Regions from separate parts of the Gracilibacillus salinarum genome, predicted to be linked through region 3. Evidence: riboswitches for the same ligand, from Rfam matches in the RefSeq annotation. Region 3 holds a riboswitch; each other region holds the start of a gene.
What was found. Region 3 has a riboswitch for thiamine pyrophosphate ahead of thiW (energy coupling factor transporter S component ThiW). Riboswitches for the same ligand answer to the same signal wherever they lie in the genome.
Positions count from the first base shown of each region.

Region 1: linked by a shared signal. The riboswitch ahead of MUN87_RS05930 (ABC transporter substrate-binding protein) and the one ahead of thiW (energy coupling factor transporter S component ThiW) in region 3 are both predicted to bind thiamine pyrophosphate.
Region 2: linked by a shared signal. The riboswitch ahead of MUN87_RS02495 (ECF transporter S component) and the one ahead of thiW (energy coupling factor transporter S component ThiW) in region 3 are both predicted to bind thiamine pyrophosphate.
Region 4: linked by a shared signal. The riboswitch ahead of tenA (thiaminase II) and the one ahead of thiW (energy coupling factor transporter S component ThiW) in region 3 are both predicted to bind thiamine pyrophosphate.

Region 1 covers NZ_CP095071.1:1,212,244-1,217,492, forward strand. Annotated here, with positions in the region: gene MUN87_RS05910 (TatD family hydrolase) at 1-299, opposite strand, end outside; gene MUN87_RS05915 (ABC transporter ATP-binding protein) at 292-1,035, opposite strand; gene MUN87_RS05920 (ABC transporter permease) at 1,032-1,790, opposite strand; gene MUN87_RS05925 (MTH1187 family thiamine-binding protein) at 1,932-2,225, opposite strand; gene MUN87_RS05930 (ABC transporter substrate-binding protein) at 2,237-3,214, opposite strand; TPP riboswitch at 3,293-3,403, opposite strand; gene wrbA (NAD(P)H:quinone oxidoreductase) at 3,602-4,198, opposite strand; gene MUN87_RS05940 (DUF4362 domain-containing protein) at 4,400-5,249, opposite strand, start outside.
Region 2 covers NZ_CP095071.1:500,073-505,321, forward strand. Annotated here, with positions in the region: gene MUN87_RS02480 (small acid-soluble spore protein P) at 206-358, opposite strand; gene MUN87_RS02485 (DNA alkylation repair protein) at 377-622, opposite strand; gene MUN87_RS02490 (M24 family metallopeptidase) at 966-2,246, shown strand; TPP riboswitch at 2,379-2,485, shown strand; gene MUN87_RS02495 (ECF transporter S component) at 2,586-3,179, shown strand; gene MUN87_RS02500 (ABC transporter ATP-binding protein) at 3,181-4,611, shown strand; gene MUN87_RS02505 (energy-coupling factor transporter transmembrane component T family protein) at 4,617-5,249, shown strand, end outside.
Region 3 covers NZ_CP095071.1:2,259,707-2,264,955, reverse strand. Annotated here, with positions in the region: gene MUN87_RS10445 (Msr family ABC-F type ribosomal protection protein) at 1-254, shown strand, start outside; gene MUN87_RS10440 (aldo/keto reductase) at 377-1,216, shown strand; gene thiW (energy coupling factor transporter S component ThiW) at 1,976-2,476, opposite strand; TPP riboswitch at 2,563-2,677, opposite strand; gene MUN87_RS10430 (ring-cleaving dioxygenase) at 2,796-3,764, shown strand; gene MUN87_RS10425 (HAD family hydrolase) at 4,673-5,249, shown strand, end outside.
Region 4 covers NZ_CP095071.1:3,451,427-3,456,675, reverse strand. Annotated here, with positions in the region: gene thiE (thiamine phosphate synthase) at 1-301, opposite strand, end outside; gene thiM (hydroxyethylthiazole kinase) at 306-1,091, opposite strand; gene thiD (bifunctional hydroxymethylpyrimidine kinase/phosphomethylpyrimidine kinase) at 1,088-1,915, opposite strand; gene tenA (thiaminase II) at 1,908-2,606, opposite strand; TPP riboswitch at 2,713-2,821, opposite strand; gene lepB (signal peptidase I) at 3,620-4,168, opposite strand; gene MUN87_RS16140 (CynX/NimT family MFS transporter) at 4,308-5,249, shown strand, end outside.

The DNA.
Region 1 (5,249 bases), 1.0 Mb from region 3:
GGGTTCTCTTTCTTACTGTAATAAGGCAGACCAACCTCTCCAATTGCGACAATCTGATCAGCACGTTCTCTAATTAATTGAAAGATCATTTGTAATTCCTTTTTATGCGGAAGAGGCTGTTCGGGATGCCATCCAAAGGCTGGAAAGACCAGCCTATTCTGATCAGCTAATTCTGCCACTCTTCTACAACTTTCCAAGTCACTTGATACCGCAATTAATCCTTGAATAGAGTTGCTCATCAGTATTTGTTTCTGTTCTTCTTCCTTATACCAATCCAGATGAATATGGCTATCAATCATCTAATTCACCACGCAATGTTTGATAAATATCCTTTTTCAATTGCAAAAATCCTGTTGTTAACATCACTTCTTCTTTTCTGGGACGTGCAAAATCAACAGTGAATTCCGCTTTCACTTGGGCAGGTTTTGCACCTAAAACCAGAATTCGATCAGATAGAAAAATCGCCTCTTCAATATTATGTGTAACAAATAATACTGATGGACGCTCCTCTTCCCAAATCGATAATAACCATTTTTGCATGTCCAATCTCGTAAATTCATCCAGTGCGGAAAAAGGCTCGTCCAAACAGAGGAATGACTGCGGACTTAACATACTCCGCACAAAAGCCACTCGTTGCCGCATACCACCTGATAACTCATGTGGATATGCTTCACTATATGCGTGTAATCCAGCACGTTGAAGCATTTCCTGCGCTCTTTGTTTATCTGGTTTCTGATGCAATTCTGCCCCCAACATAACATTTTCTAAAACCGTTCGCCATGGGAATAAGGATGATGTCTGCGGCATATAACTAATCGAACCTTTTTGACCGTTTATTTCCTGATCATCTAAACGGATGCTTCCTTGATCAGGTAAATACAGCCCGCCAATCAAATGAAAAATGGTACTTTTTCCGCTCCCGGAAGGTCCTAACAGCGACACAAACTCACCATTTCCAACTTTCAGATTGACATCAGTAAGCACTGGTTGTGACTGAAACTTCTTACTTATGTTGACTAATTCTAACGTAGTCATGATGACTCCCCCTTAGATGGACGCCATTTTAAAATTATTTTTTCTAAGCCAATAATAATCGAAAAGAAAATAAAACATAATAACATGATGATAAATATAGCTACAAAAACTCGATCTGTTCTAAACGAAGAAGATGCCAATGTCATATATACACCAATTCCCTTATTGGCACCAAGCCACTCAGAAATCACTGCTCCCATCACACTATAAGTAGCGGATATTTTTAAACCAGAAAAAATCTGCGGAACAGCGTGTGGTAATTCTAATTTGGTAAACACTTGTTTTTTGGTCGCACCAGCCATTTTCATATAATGGATCAATTCAGCATCCGTTTGGTTAAATCCATCCAATGTGGAAACAGCAATGGGAAAAAAGCAAACTAATGTAATAATCAACAATTTTGGTGTAATGCCAAAACCAAACCAAATTACAAGAAGTGGAGCAAGAACAATGATTGGTATATTTTGTGACAAGATCAACAATGGATATACCGCTTCTCTTACCCTTGGCAATACATGAAGCAGCATTGCTATTATCAGACCACATAAGGTACCTATAATAAATCCACCAGTTGTGAGACTTACCGTTGCCCAAACATGCTGTTGAAAATTCGCCCATCCTTGGATAGCTTCTGTAATTATTTCTGTTGGTGCAGGCAGAATCCAGCTAGGTATTTGTAATAACCTGCTGGAACCTTCCCAAATCAGTAGAATACTAATAATCATAATTACTGGTAATGATACCTTTCTCCACATAAAACCTACCTCAATTTTTTATGGCCACTTTCAAGTGTTTTATGGCCACTTTTTGTACTTTTATGGTCACTTTTGCTTATTTTATGGCCACTTATAAGACTTTTATGGCCACTTCCGTCCATTTTATGGCCACTTTCAACTTTATCGATATTTTTTCGTTAATTCTGTCATGGATGCCTTACGATCCTGTCGCGAATAAATTTTGACTTGCGAGATTACGCTGGGACAATTTAACTGATGCATGCGCTGATTCATTTTTTCAATGACAGCAAACAATTCAGATAACTCCCCTTCCATCGTTGTTTCTAATGGTCCAACATGGTAATTAACTCCCGATTGATCGATTACAGCAATTGCTTCGTCTACATAGGGAATAGAGTCTTCTCCATTCAGGGTTTTCGGTATCATTTGAACACTTACTAATGCTTCTGCCATATTTAATCCTCCTATTCAGGTAAAAATTCATTGGTAAAGGCTGCTTCTGCGTCTAGTTCTCGATCGAGCAAATCATTCTCATACATGAAATCAGCATAGTTCTGCCATACGTCTTGTGATTGTTCACCCCATTGAGCAGCATCATCTTGATACTTTGGAGACAACCATTGCTGACTGGCATGTACTAACTCTTCATCAAGATCAGGTACTTCCTCAATTAAAATATCGGCAGCTTCGTCCGGGTTATCGATTGTGAATTGATAACCTTTGCTTACAGCTGCTATGAATTTTTTAATCGTTTCCGGATTCTTCTCTATCATATTTTCATTGGTTGTAATAACTGGTGTATAGTAATCCAGCTTCTCCGAATAATCAGTTAAGTAAAGCATATTTAACTCTTTGCCGCGCAATTCTGCTTCGATACCTGTCCAGCCATAGTAAATCCAGGCAAAATCGACATCTCTTTCGACCGCCGTAAAGAAATCAGTATTCCCCATATTGACGATGTCAACATCCTCTACCGATGCATCTTCCTGTTTCATTAATGAATCAATTACAGCAGACTCTACGGGCGCTCCCCAGCCACCGTAAGTTTTCCCGGCAAAGTCGGCTGGTGACGTAATTTCTTTATCAACCGGGGAAGCAAAGCCTGATGTATTATGCTGGATCACGGCTGCGATGGATACTAATGGGATATCCTGGACTCTTGCCTCTGTGACAGACTCCTGGTAGCTTATGCCAAATTCAGCTTTTCCTGAAGCAACTGTTTGATCTGCACCTGCTTCACCTGGCATTACAATTTCTACATTTAATCCTTGTTCTTCGAAATACCCTTTCGATTCGGCAACATATAATCCAGTGTGGTTAGTATTAGGTGTCCAGTCTAAGACAAGTGTTACCTCCTCCATTTTATCTGAGGAGCTGTTTTCTTCTCCACACCCCACCAACACGATACACACTGCAAGTAGTGCGACCATTATTTTTTTCATAAAAAATCCCCCTTTTTCTTTTTCTGGGGGAACATACAAGAAACACCCTAGACTCGAAAGCCTAGGGTGCATATAGATTCGGTTATCTTATATGTTCCCTACGCTGGTACTAACCAGATCAGGTTCTAAGGGTCAAGCAACTAACGGCAACTTTCTCAACCGGCAACACCGGTCCCCCTACATGTCCTATTTATTTTTTCCATCCTCTACTTTGACATAATTCTGTCATTTCATCAAGTTTTATTTACTATTCTGGATTTCAGTGTCGAGTTAACACTTTAAAAAATGATAACTCTAAAGATAACGGGCATATCCTTGCTTTACCTGTACAAACGTATTAAAAAGACGAATCTCTATAAACATAGAAATTCGTCTTTAGGTTATACATTATCCGTGAATCTTCGTTGCGACTTCGACAACACGTTTAGCTTGATGCTTCACTGCATCTTCTACATCCTCGACAAAATCACCATCTGGTGTATGTGTGACACTGTTTCCATAAGGATTTCCACCTGAAGTAAAGGCTGATTGATCTGTATACCCTGGTGGCACAATAATAGCTCCCCAGTGCATCATCGATGTATAAAAATTCAACAACGTTGCTTCTTGACCACCGTGCGGGTTAGATGCAGAAGACATCGCACTTACCACTTTATTAGCTGTCTTACCAGCGGCCCATAAACCACCTTGTGAATCAATAAATTGCTTCATTTGTGATGGCACACCACCGAATCGAGTTGGCATGCTGAAAATAATTGCATCTGCCCACTCAATATCATCAGAGCTTGCTTCTGGAACATGCTCGGTATCTTGCAGGTGTTGCTCCCACTTCGAATTTGATGCAATTGCAGGCTTTGGAGCTGTTTCTTGTGCACGAACAACTCTTACTTCTGCTCCGGCTTCCTTTATTGCGTCTGCTGCCCAATTCGCCAGCTGATAATTAGTACCTGTTGAACTATAATAAATAACTGCTACTTTAACCACTTCTCTACTTCCCTTCTCGATGTATTGATTCCATTTGAAATTTTCCCAGATTCATGTGGAATTATACAATATCTTGATTCTGAGATAATTAGAATCTTAACACGGTTAAATCTTCTGTAGCAAATGGTTAGCTCAAGTTAGATCTAATTACACGATAGCAAAAACTTTTCGAGCATTATCATATAAAAAGAATCGTTGCCCTTATTCAACTTTTATTCCTGCTTCGATGAATGTGTTATAACGAAGCAGATTACCATCCTTATAAAAATCAAAACGAATGGTTGTTTTTTCTCCTTTTAACACCAATTCGCCTGCCGGTGCCATCTTCGTCATGATCATAGCTGATTTTGGAGTGCCTGTTCTAATTTGCTCGATCACTTCATTGATTTTTTCCTCGTCTTCGCTCTTCAGAATATGTTGGTCACCTACGATTATTTCCAGACTTTGATAAGTTTGCTCTGGAACAATCACCTTCTCATATGGCACCTCAAACGATAGATCTTCTTGCTGTTCACAATTCGTAAAGTCAAAGCTGATGTTATTTTCTTCTGTTAACGTATTCTCCATTTGCTTACAAGTAAAACTGTTCCATTTATCACCTGTACCAGTATAGCTGTCTTGTCGACTATCACTCGAAATATTAAATTCACTGCCATTATAAGAAATATTATAAAAAATCGGATCACCTTCTGTCGTATAACGAATGAAGCGTAAGTGACTGACTTGCTGGTCTTGAACCGCTTGTTTGAATGTTTCCAATTTAATCAGATTTTCATAGTCACCATGTGTCTCGACCAAATCATGGTTCGAATCTTTCACCCGCACGATTTCTGTTGCACTACTTTGTGCTGGATAAGATTCTGCGATTGGTCCGTGCGTTACTTCAATTTTTTCACCGATTGCCAATGACTCAGTCACTTTTTCATCGATGTTTTCCAAGTTGAAATAGATAGCATTTCCTGCCTTTTCATATAACTCTTGAACCGGTATCTCTTCCTCTTGAGGTGCAATATAATTCTCTGCCACCAACACTTTGCCGTTCTCATATTTG
Region 2 (5,249 bases), 1.8 Mb from region 3:
GTCAAGAAAGTATAAATTTTAGGCTATATGATGTTCGCTGACAGAAACGGCCACGTCCGGCTCCAGCGCCCAGAGACTAGGCGACTTCGCGAAATCGCCCTACGATAAGTCATCATCGATTCGCAAGCTCACCGTGATTCCTTTATCTCAGTTGATTCGCTCCACTCGCTACGTCTCTAAACGGGCGCTTGCGCCTTTGTTCAATCTACATATCATGCGATTTATTATGCTTTTGTCTGGAGTGCTTCTGGTTCTTTACTTTATGAGAGCCTGCCATCGGTTCTCCGTATGGTTGAGTAGGGCTTTTCGGTAAATCAGGTTGTTCAGATTGCTTTGGACCTTTTCGGTTTTTTGCCATTGTATTCATCCTCCTTCGTTAGTTCAGTGAATTAGCATATTTAATAAACGATTCCTCATTTTCAATTAAACCACATACACCACACTGTATTCTCTGGTTAGGCCCGTTGTAGGCGATATGAAAAATCTCCAGTGGTTCATTTTCGTAATCATTTATTATTTCTCCTGTTTCCATGTCTAATTTCACTGGCTTTGCTATTTGTTCAATTACATTAAAGCGCGACCGATTTGTTTTACATTTCGGACACTTATAAGGCTGAGTCAATTATAATTCCTCCATTACTTTTTATAGTAAGTCTTCGATTTTGATAAATGTTTATCTTTATTTTCTCTAATTCGTTCTAAATTATGCGAGACCAAAATTGATTAGCGATCCTATATTTTGCACAAAATAAAATGAGTCGATCCACATGTAAAGCAACCAGGAATTCACGAAGGCAATTTAATCGGTAAGGTAGATAAATACAAGAAGGAGTCAATAACATGAATGATTATAAAAAAGGATCCGCTATCAAGAAGTCGTTGCTCCAACCAACTTAGAGGTGACTAGTCCTGTTCATTTAACAGATCAAACGATGCTATCGCATAAGAAAAGAATAATACAACGAATGAAAGAGGAAGGTTTCGACGTATTGGTCATTTATGCTGATCGGGAACATGGCGGAAATTTTGGCTACTTGACTGGTTTTGAGCCAAGGTTCGAAGAGGCTGTGTTAGTCTTGCACATCACCGGGAAAGCATATATGCTGCTTGGCAATGAGTCACTGCGAATGCATCAATACAGTCGAATTACCGTAGAGGCAATTCATACACCATACTTCTCATTACCGAATCAACCAATGGGAAATACGGATACATTACAAATGTTGTTTGAGTCGGCAGGTATTCTAAAGGATATGCAAGTTGGTATGGTGGGTTGGAAGCTATTTACGAGCAGTTTGGAAGACAATAAACAATTATACGATGTGCCTTTTTTTATAGTAGATACAGTGCAGAAAATGGTGAGTGAGTCTGGAATAGTCAAAAATGCAACTGATTTGTTCATCAACCCGGACCAAGGAGTTCGCACGAAGATGAATGCCAATGAGATTGCTCACTATGAATTCGGTGCTACACTTGCTTCGTCACGTATGTTGAATATGTTGGACAATATCGAACCAGGCAAAACAGAAATGGAACTCGCAGATGAATTGGCCGCTTTTGGTCAACCGAATAATGTTCAAACTATCGTGGCTACTGGGGATAGATTTACAAATGCTATAGTTGCTCCCCGGGCAAAAAAAGTTAGTGTAGGAGATACATTTTCCTCTACACTTGGGTATAGAGGTGGACTAACTAGTCGATCTGGTTATGTCGTTTCCTCAGCTAAGCAATTACCTTCAGAGCTAAATGATTATTTAGAGAGGTTAGCCATCCCTTATTATGCTGCTACTGTTGCCTGGTACGAAAATATTGCAATTGGTATGACAGGAAAGGATATGTATCATTTAATCGAAAGGGTTCTTCCGAAATCAGAATATAATTGGCATTTAAATCCCGGTCATCTAACTGCATCTGAAGAATGGATGTCTTCACCGGTTTATCCTGACTCAACTATCACGTTTAAAAGTGGCATGATGTTACAGATGGATATTATCCCAAAAGTCGCAGGATATGGAGGAGCTAGTGCTGAGGATGGCGTGGCAATTGCTGATAAAGAGTTAAGAATCGAACTTGCTGAAAACTATCCAATGGTTTGGGAAAGAATGCAACAACGACGACTTTATATGATAGATGTTTTAGGAATAAAATTGCAACCTGAAATATTACCATTATCAAATCTAAATGGTTATTTTCGTCCTTTTTTATTAAATAAAACAAGTGTATTGGCAGCAAATAATAATATTTAAATATATTACTTGAATTAGCAGGAGTACTGCCCACGCTGGTTTGCACAAGGTTATAAATTAGCTTCTCTCTTTCATTAATTCTTGACAATCTGGAAAAATCTGATATGATAAAGTCGAATTTAATATACGAAACACATCCACTAGGGGTGTCTTAACAAGACTGAGATTAAAGTGATACTTTAAGACCCTTAGAACCTGATCTGGTTTATACCAGCGTAGGGAAGTGGCGACTATTCCTATACATATGAGTTGAATAAGTATACGTATAGCCACTTTCTTGCGTGCGAGAAGGTGGCTTTTTTGTGTGGTAAAGAAAATATGTAGAAGGAGTGGGAGAAGATGAAGAAAAAATTAACATTGGTAGACATTTTAATTACGATTGTCATTGCTTTTATTTTTAGTGTGATTTACCGAATTTGGGGACCATTATACAATGTGATTTCTGTGGTTGGCTTGCAAGTTGATCAGCTAGTTTATGGTATGTGGTTTATGGCGGCTACGGTTGCTTTCCTGATTATTCGAAAGCCAGGTGTTGCATTATTAGCTGAAGTGGCGGCAGCTCAGGGTGAATTTCTTTTCGGAGGATCCTGGGGGATTTCATTATTACTATACGGCATCCTGCAAGGACTAGGCTGTGAGCTTGCGTTTGCAATGTTTCGTTACAAAAGCTATCGATTGTTTGTCACTTGTCTGGCGGCCATCGGTGCTACGATAGGTTCGTTAATACTGGATGTGTTTTATGGCTATATCGATACGTTAGCATGGTGGAATGTAAGTTTATTAATTGTTAATCGGACGATTGGTGCTATTGTGATCACTGGTGTTTTTGCTTATTATGTAGTGTTAGCATTGGATAAAACAGGTGTTACCAAGATAATTCGTCCGTTATCCGAAGAAGATTATCATTTTTCCGATAAAGAAACGGGGTCGTAGCATGATCGAAATTAACCATTTAAAAGCGAAATACCCAGGACAGTCCAGGACAATTATTAACGACTTTTCTGTATCCGTTCCGAAGGAGGAAAAGGTTTTATTAATTGGTCCTTCGGGTTCTGGTAAGTCAACCATCATGCAGATATTAGCAGGATTAATTCCGGAGGTTATCGACATTCCTCTAAAATATCAGTCTCGTACTGTACCTGACGCGTACGGCATAGTCTTTCAGGATCCGGACACACAATTTTGCATGCCATATGTCGATGAAGAAATAGCGTTCGTTCTTGAAAATCGAGGTGTCGATCGTGAGGAGATGCCTGGCCTGATAACAGAGTATCTCGAGCAAGTCGGTTTATCATTTGCTGACAATCATATGCTGATTCAACAATTGTCAGGTGGCATGAAGCAACGACTTGCGATTGCAACCGTTTTGGCGTTGGAGCCGTCCGTCATCTTTTTGGATGAACCTACTGCTATGTTAGATGATCAAGGTACTGTAGATGTGTGGGATACGATAAAAAAGGTGGCAGCAGATAAAACGATTATCATTGTCGAACACAAGATTGAGCATGTTTTGTCCTTTGTCGATCGAGTTATCATGCTTGATGAGTCAGGCAATATAATGGGAGATGGTACACCAGAAGCCATTTTTACGAGATTTCGTGAGAAGCTATATCGCTATGGTGTTTGGTATCCTGACATTTGGCATGATTATCTTGCGCAACGAGCAAATGCCAGGCCCTCTAAGCCAATGTCGGGTCAGCCGGTCATGCGTTTCGACTCCTTTACAGGTTACCGTCAGAAAAAAATAAAAATTGAATTAGAAAAGGCAACCATTAATCAAGGGGACTGGCTGGCAGTTACTGGTGAGAATGGTTCTGGCAAAAGTACACTTTTACTTGCCATCATGAAGCTGATTCGTATAAAAGGGAATATTTATTATTATTTGCCACAGGAATCAATTCATTGTAACTACCGGAAAATGGGTTATGTATTTCAAAATCCGGAATTACAATTCATTGCAAACTCTGTATATGAGGAGCTAGCTCAATCCTTAGTAAATAGTGGAGAGGAAGTGCTTGCTGAGAAAATAGAACATCATCTTAAAAAATATCACTTATTTCATGTCAAGGATCAACATCCCTACGAATTGTCTGTAGGGCAGAAGAGAAGGTTAAGTGTTGCTACCGCTACGATCGCTAATGTTGAGGTCTTACTCTTGGATGAGCCTACATTTGGACAGGACGCTAAAAACACGTTTGCTATGCTCGATATGTTAGACTCCTGTCGCAGAAATGGGATAACGATTATGATGGTAACCCATCAAAAAGAAATTGTGCATCATTTCGCTACTAGAGAATGGCGTGTGCAACAGGGGCAAGTTCAAGAAGTGACAACATATCCATTACCTATTCAAAGAGAGGGATGAGGCGAATGATTGGAGAGATAACGTATCACTCAACATGGCTGCACCGATTAAATCCAAGTATGAAGCTAATGGCTTTTCTAGTTGTATTTATTGGCTTATTGTTTATTCATAATCCCAATTTTTTGCTTTATTTTATAATAGGAGCAACTCTGATATATTTATTTGCTACGGGGCACACGTGGAAAATGATCGGTTTGCTCGCGTTACCACTATTAATTATATTCGTGTCTTCTGCTACTGCAATGATATTCTTTGGTGAAGGAGAAACGACTTGGTATCAGTTTGGTCTGATTCATATTACAGAAGAAAGCTTCTACCGTGGTCTCCACTTAGGATTAAGAAGTACGGTGTTTGGGATTTTAAGTCTTATCTTTGCTTTAACAACCAGACCGGTCTATCTGTTTTATTCTGTCATGCAGCAAATGAAAGTAAAGCCGGCATATGCCTACAGTTTTATGGCCGGAATTCGTATGCTGCCGATTATACTCGAAGAATTCCAGACATTACGCCAAGCTATGAAAGTAAGAGGAGTCGTATTTCCGCGAGGTGTTAAGGGCATGTATCAGAAAGTGAAGCAATACAGTATTCCGTTACTGGCACAAAGCATTCGGAGAGCACACCGAATCGCTGTCGCAATG
Region 3 (5,249 bases):
AAAAAAAGGTGAAAGCATTAAGCGGCGGAGAAGCAATTCGGCTCCAGCTAAGTCAGCTTTTTCTGGGAGAATATAATATTTTGTTATTAGATGAACCGACCAACTTCCTAGATATCCATGCCGTTGAAGCTTTAGAACGATTTATAAAAGCCTATCAAGGAACAATCATTTTTGTCACACATGATCAAATGTTTATAAAAAATGTTGCAGATATACAGTTTCAAATCAATGCCAAACAAATAGAACGCTTGTGATGATGAAGCCACCCAGCTATGCTTGGTGGCTTCGTTGTGCCACGATCGTGAGCACAATATTTTAAAATTAGTATTAGAATGTGGCAATATAGGGTAAATGAGATAAAAAGGAGGAATTGAAAATGGTAAACAGTTTACAAGCTACTACGACCTTACATAATGGTGTGAAAATGCCATGGTTTGGACTTGGTGTCTTTCTAGTAGAAGAAGGCGAAGAAGTCTATCAATCTGTTAAATGGGCACTCGAACATGGGTATAAAAGTATTGATACAGCAGCTATTTATGGAAATGAAGAAGGTGTAGGAAAAGCAATAAAAGATTCTGGCATTCCTCGTGAAGAATTATTCATTACATCAAAGCTTTGGAATGGTGACCAAGGTTATGACGAGACATTACAAGCATTTGAAACGACATTAAATAAATTAGGATTAGAGTATCTCGACCTTTATCTTATTCACTGGCCAGTGCCGGATCAGAATAAATACAAAGAAACATGGAAAGCAATGGAGAAACTTTATAACGATGGAAAAATCCGAGCAATTGGTGTAAGTAACTTTAAAGAGCATCACTTAGATGATCTGATAAAAGATGCAGAAATTACACCAATGGTGAACCAGGTTGAATATCATCCACACTTGCAGCAACGCAATTTACATGATTATTGCAAAGAACACAATATCCAATTAGAAGCTTGGTCTCCGCTTAAACAAGGGAAAGTACTGGACGATCCGACTTTGACGGATATCGCAAAACGCCATGGTAAGTCAACGGCACAAGTCATCCTCCGTTGGGATTTACAGCAAGGTGTTGTGACGATTCCGAAATCTGTCAAACAGCATCGTATACATGATAATGCGGATGTGTTTGATTTTGAACTGACAGATGCAGAGATGAAGCTGATCCATGATATGAATAAGGATGAGCGTGTTGGGCCAGATCCTGATACGTTTAGTAAACGGTAAAATAGATAATTTAAAAAACGATCGCAATGAGTGCGATCGTTTTTTATTATCAGCCTGAAAATATATAAGTGAGGTCACATCAGTAATCATATGGAACATGATTAGAGTTCCTATAATATGGATTATGTAAACTAAGCATTACTAGCCAAGTATCCATATTGAGATTTTTTATGTGATAGAATACCGCTCCGTCCAACCACTTCGCGTCCTGCGGGGCACGGCTGAAGCTAACTTTGTGAAGAAGGGCACTTCACAAAGTGGATCTTCAGCGCCTGCCTGTCCCGCGGGAGTCTACGTGGTTGGCCTACGCTATGGCTTTGCTCTACAACTAATAATACAGCTAGTATTTTGAGCGGTATCCTTTAGTGTCTATACCTCATCTTTAATATGGATAATGCCTAGAACTGCTGCTTTTCACTGTTACATCCGTTGTAGCACTTCCCTTAAGCGTAGGAAATAGGCGAAGACTCCCGTGGGATCAGTCGTGTGTGAAGACCCCGCAGTGAGCGATTTTTGCTCGCGAGGAGGCTGAACCCGACCCCACAGGACGCGGAGCCTATTTCCGGAGCTTTGCTAAGCAGATAAACTATATCAAAATGAGCATTTTGCAATACAGCCTTTGTTGACATAATCCATATTATAGGAAGTTGTTTATTAATTAAGTCAGTTAGGACCGGGCGGGTTATGCCCGGTTTTTCTTAAAGCATAAAGTATCTCATTTTTCTAAACAAATAAAGCATTGATTCAACCAAGTATTCTTTATCTGTTTGATACACTTTGACGCATGAGTGGGGCGTCTTTTACTCTTGATATAATAAATAGTCTAATGATAGCCCCGGTTACACTGCTGACAAGGAATCCTGGCAAAAATGCGAATGCGCCAACAGATGATCCCATCAATACTTTAGCATACGGTACAGAAAGCAGAGAGCCAAGGACGCCTGTCCCGACCATTTCACCTATACCAGCGAATGTGCGTTTATTCGTCCATCGATATAAATAACCTGCCAGTAAAGCTCCGACCATTCCACCTGGAAAAGCAAGCAATGTACCAAGCCCTAATAAATTTCGAAGTAAACCAATCATAAAGGCAATGGTAACTGCTGGGATAGGACCTAACGTTACCGCTGCCATCACATTCACCGCGTGCTGAACAGGGTATGCTTTGGCAATACCTGTCGGAAACCAAAGAAATTGCGAACCAAGTGTCCCGATGGCGATAAATACAGCCATTGTGGTTAATAATAATGTACGATTCATATTTTTCCTCCTTTTGTTATCATAAGGGATCACAGCTGAAGGAAAATAAAAAAGCCAGATTCTAATAAAGAACCTGGCTATACGTATCAAGTATATAGCTACTTCCCTACGCTGGTATAAACCAGATCAGGTTCTTAGAGTTAAAAAGCTTATGCGCGCTTTTCTCTCAGCCTATGCTCATAGGCACCCCTAGTAGTGATCACACTTATGTCATTAACAAAAATTTTATCAAAAAATAGAAAAAAGTCAATAAGATAACTATCTTGAATTCGAGATAAAATCACGGTATACTAATTGTAAAGAAATGGAGGAATGCATCATGCAATTAAAAGGAATTCACCATGTTTCCGCGATCACTGCCAACGCGCAAGATAACTTCAATTTCTACACAACTATTTTAGGAATGCGACTTGTAAAAAAGACGGTCAATCAAGATGACACGAGCATGTACCATTTATTTTATGCAGATGAAAAGGGAAGTCCGGGAACCGATTTAACCTTTTTTGAAATAAATAATGCGGGACACACTTATACTGGTAACAATAGTATCTCGACTACCTCATTACGTGTGGCAAGTGGTCAAGCGTTAGCCTATTGGCAGGATCGCTTTGATCAGTATGATATCGTCCATGATGGGATCAGTGAACAATTTGGTCGCCAGGTGTTACCTTTTCAAGATCATGAAGGGCAAAGATTGACATTGGTTTCTGATGAAAAGAATACAGGAGTTGCTGGCGGTGTTCCCTGGGACGGAAATGGAGTGAAAGCGGAGAAAGCTGTGATTGGATTAGGTCCCGTTCACTTTACCATCCCAGACTTAACTCCAACAAAAAAGGTGCTTACGGAAGTGCTGGGGTTCCGTCATGAAGGTAGTTATTCCCTTTTAGATGGTCGTGAAATCAACGTTTTTGCTACAGGAGAAGGCGGAACGGGAGCTGAAGTTCATGTAGAAGTTCGACCAGGATTACAAAAAGAACGGCCTGGCCGCGGCAGTGTACATCACGTTGCTTTTCGTGTTGAAGATGTAGAGGAACTAGAAGCATGGCGAGATGTGATTCGTCAGAAAAGATTACCAAACTCAGGAATTGTTGATCGTTACTATTTTCAATCGTTATATTTCCGTGAACCAAATGGAATTTTGATTGAATTGGCAACAGATGGACCGGGATTTGCAACCGATGAGAATATGGAAGCATTAGGCGAATCCTTGGCATTGCCACCTTTTTTAGCGGATAAACGAGAAGAAATCGAAGCAAACTTAACGCCATTGGAAACGAATAATAAATAAAATATCACCACACGCATATAGCAATAATGCGTGTGGTTTTTATTTAACGTTAGGATAGCCTAATATTTAAAGGTTTCGTACACTTTTTGACAGGAACAGCCAAGTCTAGCGCCCAGGAAATGGCGACATCCTGCATCGTCATCGTCCTCCGATAAAGAAGATGTAGAGGGGTTCCTATAATATGGATTATGTTAACTAACAGCTTAGTGGTTATTTTGAAATATTATGTGTGGTATGATGCCGCTTCGGCCAACCACTTCGCGTCCTGCGGGGCACGGCTGGAGCTAACTTTGTGAAGAATAACGCTTCACAAAGTGGATCTCCAGCACCTGCACAATCCCGCGGGAGTCTCCGTGGTTGGCCTACGCTAGGATGTGGTCTCTACAACTTTTGTAAGACATAGCATATTGATCACTGTATATATATAACAGCAATTGAATGAATAACATAATGCCTAGATCCACTGCTTTTAGCTGTTCCATATGTTGTAGCACTTCCCTCAAGCGTAGGAAATAGGCGGAGACTCCCGTGGAATCAGCGCGAGCTGATGATCCATTTATGAAAGAAAAGCATTTTCTTTCATAAATTAGCTGAAGCCGTGCCCACAGGACGCGGAGCCTATTTCCGGAGCTTTGCTAAGCAGATGAAAACTATCAAAATTAACTACGTGTCAGACAGTTCCAGTTAACATAATCCATATTATAGGAAGTTGTATATCATTTATGTGGGCGGATTATGCTCGGTTTTTCTAATGGTTGGAGCGGGTTCTAGAGGACAAATTTAAGAAGAAACGTAAAAGCTGTCTATATGAGTATCCTCTATTAACACCACGGAAAAATCACAAATTATTTATCTGCCAACCTCATATGTTATACTATTTTCGTTGTTATATGAAAGGGGACAATCACATGAATGAGATAAAAGCTGTCTGTCTGGATATGGACGGAACGATTTTGAACAACCATAATCAATTGGAGCAAAATACGAAAAACGTGATCGAACAAATTCGGCAGCTTGGGGTCAAAGTATTTATTGTCACAGGACGCGCTTATAAAGAAGTACTAGATATTACGGAAGGTAATGTAGAACTTGATGGCATTGTTACGGCGAATGGCATGATTACGTATTTGGACGAGGAGTTATTACGTCAGCACCATTTATCGACAGAAGTTATTGACCGTGTGATTCAGTTAGCCAGGGACCATCAGATTTTTTATGAAGTACATCCGGTTAACGGGAATCGTACTACTCTAAAAATCGACCAGCCTTACATGGAACAAATGATAAAGCAGGACAAGCCAGATGAAGTGGGCCTGCATGAATGGCTGGAAAGAGAAGAAGCGATAAATCAAGCTATCGATTGGGTCGACGAACTGCCTGCTGTTCAATACGCGAAGATCTATTGTTTTGCTGATCGTCATCAGCACATGCAGCAGTGGATCTCTGAATTAGATGAACTCAAGCAGGATACTCCCTTTTCTACTT
Region 4 (5,249 bases), 1.2 Mb from region 3:
TTTCTCTCACTCTTGCGATCGACATATCATCTTGTCCGACATGAACTCCATCCGCACCCATTTCAATAGCTAAGTTGACATCATCGTTAATGAAGAAGGGAACCCGATATTGCTGACAAAGCTTTTGCATCTGCTGTGCCAATTGCTTTTTTGCCGACCCTTGTAACGCATCCTTCCCTTTTTCACGGAATTGGAAGCAGGTAATACCACCTTTCAACGCTTCCTCTAATACCACAAGGGGATCTTGGGCTGTATTGTTGCTTCCCATAATAAAATATACTTGTAACCACTCTCGTTGCATGTCTTTAGGCACCTCTGATCATACGAATTTTCCTGTTAATTTCTTCACTTTTCAAGTTATATAATTGATCAATAAAACTCACCTGAAAGCTGCCCGGCAATTGTTGTTCATTAGCTGCATTTTCTGCCGCAATACCATAATAACTGACCGCGTCTGTCATTGCTTGTAATACATCATCCGTCACTGCCAAAAAAGCTGCCAGTACAGATGATAATAAACATCCCGCTCCTGTTACTTTTGTTAAAAGCGGATGACCGTTTGAGAGGATGACTTTTTCACCTCGATGAATGAGAATATCCTGTGCTCCTGTAATCACAAGGGATACTCCTAATTTCTGGTGGGCTTGTGCTGCCAAAGTTTCCATATCTACATCACCAGCACCATCTACACCTCGAACGGTTGCAGAGAGACCAGCAAGACTCGCTATTTCCCCAGCATTACCTCGAATACAAGTTACCTTCACTTGCTCCAGAATCCGCTGAGCCGATTGGGTGCGGAATGTTGTCGCCCCGACCCCAACCGGATCAAAAACAACAGGAGTTCCTGCCTGATTGGCAGCTTTTCCCGCTACTATCATGGCATCTACCTGCATATCAGTTAAAGTCCCGATATTCAGTACAAGTGCATTTGCTAGTGCAGCCATTTCTCCTACTTCTTCTTTAGCATTAGCCATGACAGGTGATGCCCCAATCGCATACAGGCCATTTGCTGTAAAATTCATAACTACTTGATTTGTAATATTGTGAATCAAGGGCTGATTTTTTCTTACTTCTTCTATTAAATGACTCATTTATCCACTATCTCCTTCTGAGCTGGCAGTCCTTCTAAACGATATCCCCAATGATTAGTTGGTCCATTCCCTTTTCCTAGTTCTAATGGGTACTCAATCGCTTTGGTAATATAGGCTTTTCCTAACTCTACCGCATCTTTCACTGATTTACCTTTTGCTAATTCCGCAGTAATAGCTGCAGAGAATGTACAGCCGGTACCATGTGTATGCTTCGTATTAAACCGCTCAGATTGGAAGTAATAGAGTTCGTTTCCATCATATAACACATCAATCGCTTCTCCAGTAAGGTGACCACCTTTCACAATAGCCGCTTGAGCACCCAACTCATCAACAATCAATTTAGCTGCTTTTTCTGCATCGTCGTTTGTCTGGATATCAAATCCGACTAGTATCTCAGCCTCTGGTACATTGGGTGTAACGACTGTTGCAAGTGGGATTAACGTTTGTCGAATTACTTCTCTTGATGTTTTATCCATTAAGGAATGACCACTCTTTGCTACCATCACCGGGTCAATGACATAAGGAATTGTCGAATTTTTTAATTTTTTTGCAATCAATTCCATCATTTCCACTGTTGCAATCATACCTGTTTTGATTGCTTGTGGCGGAATATCAGTAAGGACAGCGTCGAGTTGTTTTTCAATAAAATCAACTGTTAGATGCTGAACATCCTGAACACCTTCTGTATTCTGTGCAACCACGGAAGTGATGACACTCATGCCATATACTTCTCTTTCCTGAAACACTTTTAGATCAGCTTGTATGCCAGCTCCACCCGTAGGATCTGTTCCTGCGATCGTAAGTGCTGATGCTATTTTATGCATAAGAAGACTCCTTTCCTTTCAAAGAGAAAGGCCATTCTTCCACCTGATAGGCCATTTCCCAGAATAAATATTCGAGCTGACAGCTCTTCATAAAGGCTAGTTTTGCCTTTTGTTTCTCTTTCTCACCAGCGTCCTCTGCCCATTTATCTAATCGTTTTCGCAACTCAGTCGTAACAGATGCTGTTTCGTCCTGTGCATAGAAAGATATCCAATCATAAAACGGATGATTTTCTTGAGGTTTGTATTGTTTATTTAAGTAGTGGCCAATCTCTAAATAAGTCCAAGGACATGGTAATAACGCGGCTATCAATTCTCCAATGCTGCCTTGCATCGCCACTGTTTTCATGTGCGTCACATAATGGTCTGCCGTTGGTGGTAATGGATATCCTTGTAATTCCTCATACGAGACACCTGCAACTTCGCATAAATTGTTATGAGGGTGAATCTCACTGTGGAGAACAAAACCGATTTGCTCATAAAAATAGTTCATTTCGTCTCTTACATCACTTTTTGAAATAGCTAAACCATAAATATTAATAAACGCATTTAAGTATTCAAAATCTGCTTTCACATAATGAATAATTGCTTCTTTCTTTAAATCGCCCTTACCTAGTCCTGTCACAAATGGGTGTTGAAAAATTCCTTCAAACACATCGTCGGCCGCCACTCGTAATTCTTCACTAAATGTCATTTTGTATTCCTCCAACATATTTATTTTCACAACAAAAAGCCGCTCAGCTAAGCGGAGCGGCTCATTTTTGAATAATAAATATCAAAAAGTCAGGCGTATGGACGTACACCTTCCGACTCCACTTTCCTACGCTGGTACTAACCAGTTCAGGTTCAAAGGGATCAAGAACATCATTCTTATCTCAGCTGCTACCCGCAGCACCCCTAGCGGAATTTCGTTATGAAGTTAATTCCACTAAAACATGGAAACCGATCTTTGTCAAGCAACACGGGCACTGCTCTACTGAAATTAAAGTACGGCTTCTATATGAATATACAACTTTCTTAAATGTGGATTATGTCAACTAAAGCTGTTTGGCAAAACGGTCATATTGAAATATTTTATCTGCGTTGCAAAGCTCCGGAAATAGGCTCCGCGTCCTGTGGGCACGGCTTCAGCTAGGCTACTACTTTGAACTACTCCTTTGCTGCCTTGTGCCGAGGAAGCTCCCTTCGAAGCGGTACTTGCAGACGCAGGCACAAATGAAATGGATCTTCAGCTCGCGCTGAGGCATGAGGAGTCTCCGCCTATTTCCTACGCTTAAGGGAAGTGCTACAACATTTGAAACAGCTAAAAGCAGTGGTTCTAGGCATTATTTTATTCATTCCATTCCTGTTATATATACAGTGATCAATATGCTATCTCTTACAAAAGTTGTAGAGTCCACATCCTAGCGTAGGCCAACCACGTAGACTCCCGCGGGATTGTGCAGGTGCTGGAGATCCACTTTGTGAAGCGTTCTTCTTCACAAAGTTAGCTCCAGCCGTGCCCCGCAGGACGCGGAGTGGTTGGACGGAGCGGTATGCCAGCACTTGAAACATTTCAAAATCACCGTATAGCTAAGGCCATTTGTTTACATAATCCATATAATAGGAACTTAACTTCATGTTCAATAGATTACTGCTGTGACTGGGTTTTATACTTGCTGAGTGATAAAAAAGGTCCGATCATTGGATAATGACCGGAACCTTATACTAGTTTATAATCCCAAATGAATCAATTGGCCAGATGCGCATTTTCACATCACCAATTACCGCATCTTCATCAATAAAGCCGAATTGACGACTATCTTTACTCACTCTGCGATTATCACCCAAAACAAATAATTTTCCTTCAGGCACTGTATCACTACCTGTTATTTCTTCCAGTGTGAAATCATATGTGAGTTGATCCCCATCTGAAAGAACGGATTTATACTCATCCAGATATGTTTCCTCATATAATTCACCATTAATGTAAAGCTTGTCATCTTTCATTTCAATCTGGTCGCCTGCAAAACCAATCACTCGTTTGACATAATTATCATCTGAGTCAGGAGCTTCAAAAGCAATTTCATCAAATCGCTCAATATCACTTACTTTACTCAGGATAATTCTGTCTCCATCATGTAAATTCGGCATCATCGACTCCCCTTTTACGACAGAGGGGGTAATAAGGAAATGCCGACAGACAAGTACGATTACCAGAGCGACTAATAATGCCTTCAGCCAGGAAAGCACTTCTTTTACAATTTTGTTTTCCATGGGGAAACCTTCTTTCATTTGTTAACTCTTTTCCTTCGGGTGATTGTATGATATTCTGTTTAAATGCAATCTACCGTAAACGCTAACGATATCAGTTTAGCATATTTTGTATATTATAACATAGAAACAAGGTGAGAAAGTGCAAACTTTTAACAAAAAACATTACACAATACTTTTTATTACCGGTATTATCCTTCTAGCCTTTAACTTACGTCCTGCCATAACTTCAGTAGGACCTATTATTGGTATTATCCGTGAAGATTTAGCAATCAGTAACTGGAGTGCAGGATTTTTAACAAGTCTTCCTTTAATTGCTTTTGCAATCATGTCGCCGTTAGCTCCTCGAATTGCCAATCGAACAAGCAATGAAAAAGCATTATTGTACGGGTTATTCGTCCTGTTAGCTGGCATTCTCATCCGCTCTACTTCTTCTATTGTATTGTTATTCGCAGGTACTGTATTAATAGGTGTGGGGATTGCTATCATAAATGTTATCTTGCCAAGTCTGATTAAAAGTAACTTTCCTAACAAGATTGGCTTAATGACTGGAGTCTATACAACTTCCATGTCCGTTGTGGCTGCCACAGCCTCAGGTTTAAGTGTACCGTTAACGACATCGTTAGATTTAGGATGGAAATGGTCCTTGGCCAGTTGGAGTATTTTAGCAGTGGTCGGGATCATCACATGGACATTTGCAATGAACAAGTCACCAGTTAAACACGAACAGGAATTATATGAACCGAGCACTACAAAACTATTGCGCTCTCCTGTGGCCTGGCAGGTTACCCTTTTTATGGGTTCGCAATCTTTCTTATTTTATGTCACGATCTCGTGGTTAGCTGAAATTCTGATCTCTCACGGATTTGCTAGTTCCAGTGCTGGATGGTATGTCGCATACATGCAATTCATCAGTTTACCTGCTACCTTTTTTACTCCTGTCATTGCAGGGAAACTTTCCAATCAGAAACCAGTTGTTGCTGTTTTTGGCGTCATTGGTATGATTGGTTATCTCATGCTGTATTTAGAGCCTGGCCATTTAGGAACTTTCGTTGCTATAACCTTAATCGGTATTATGTTAGGA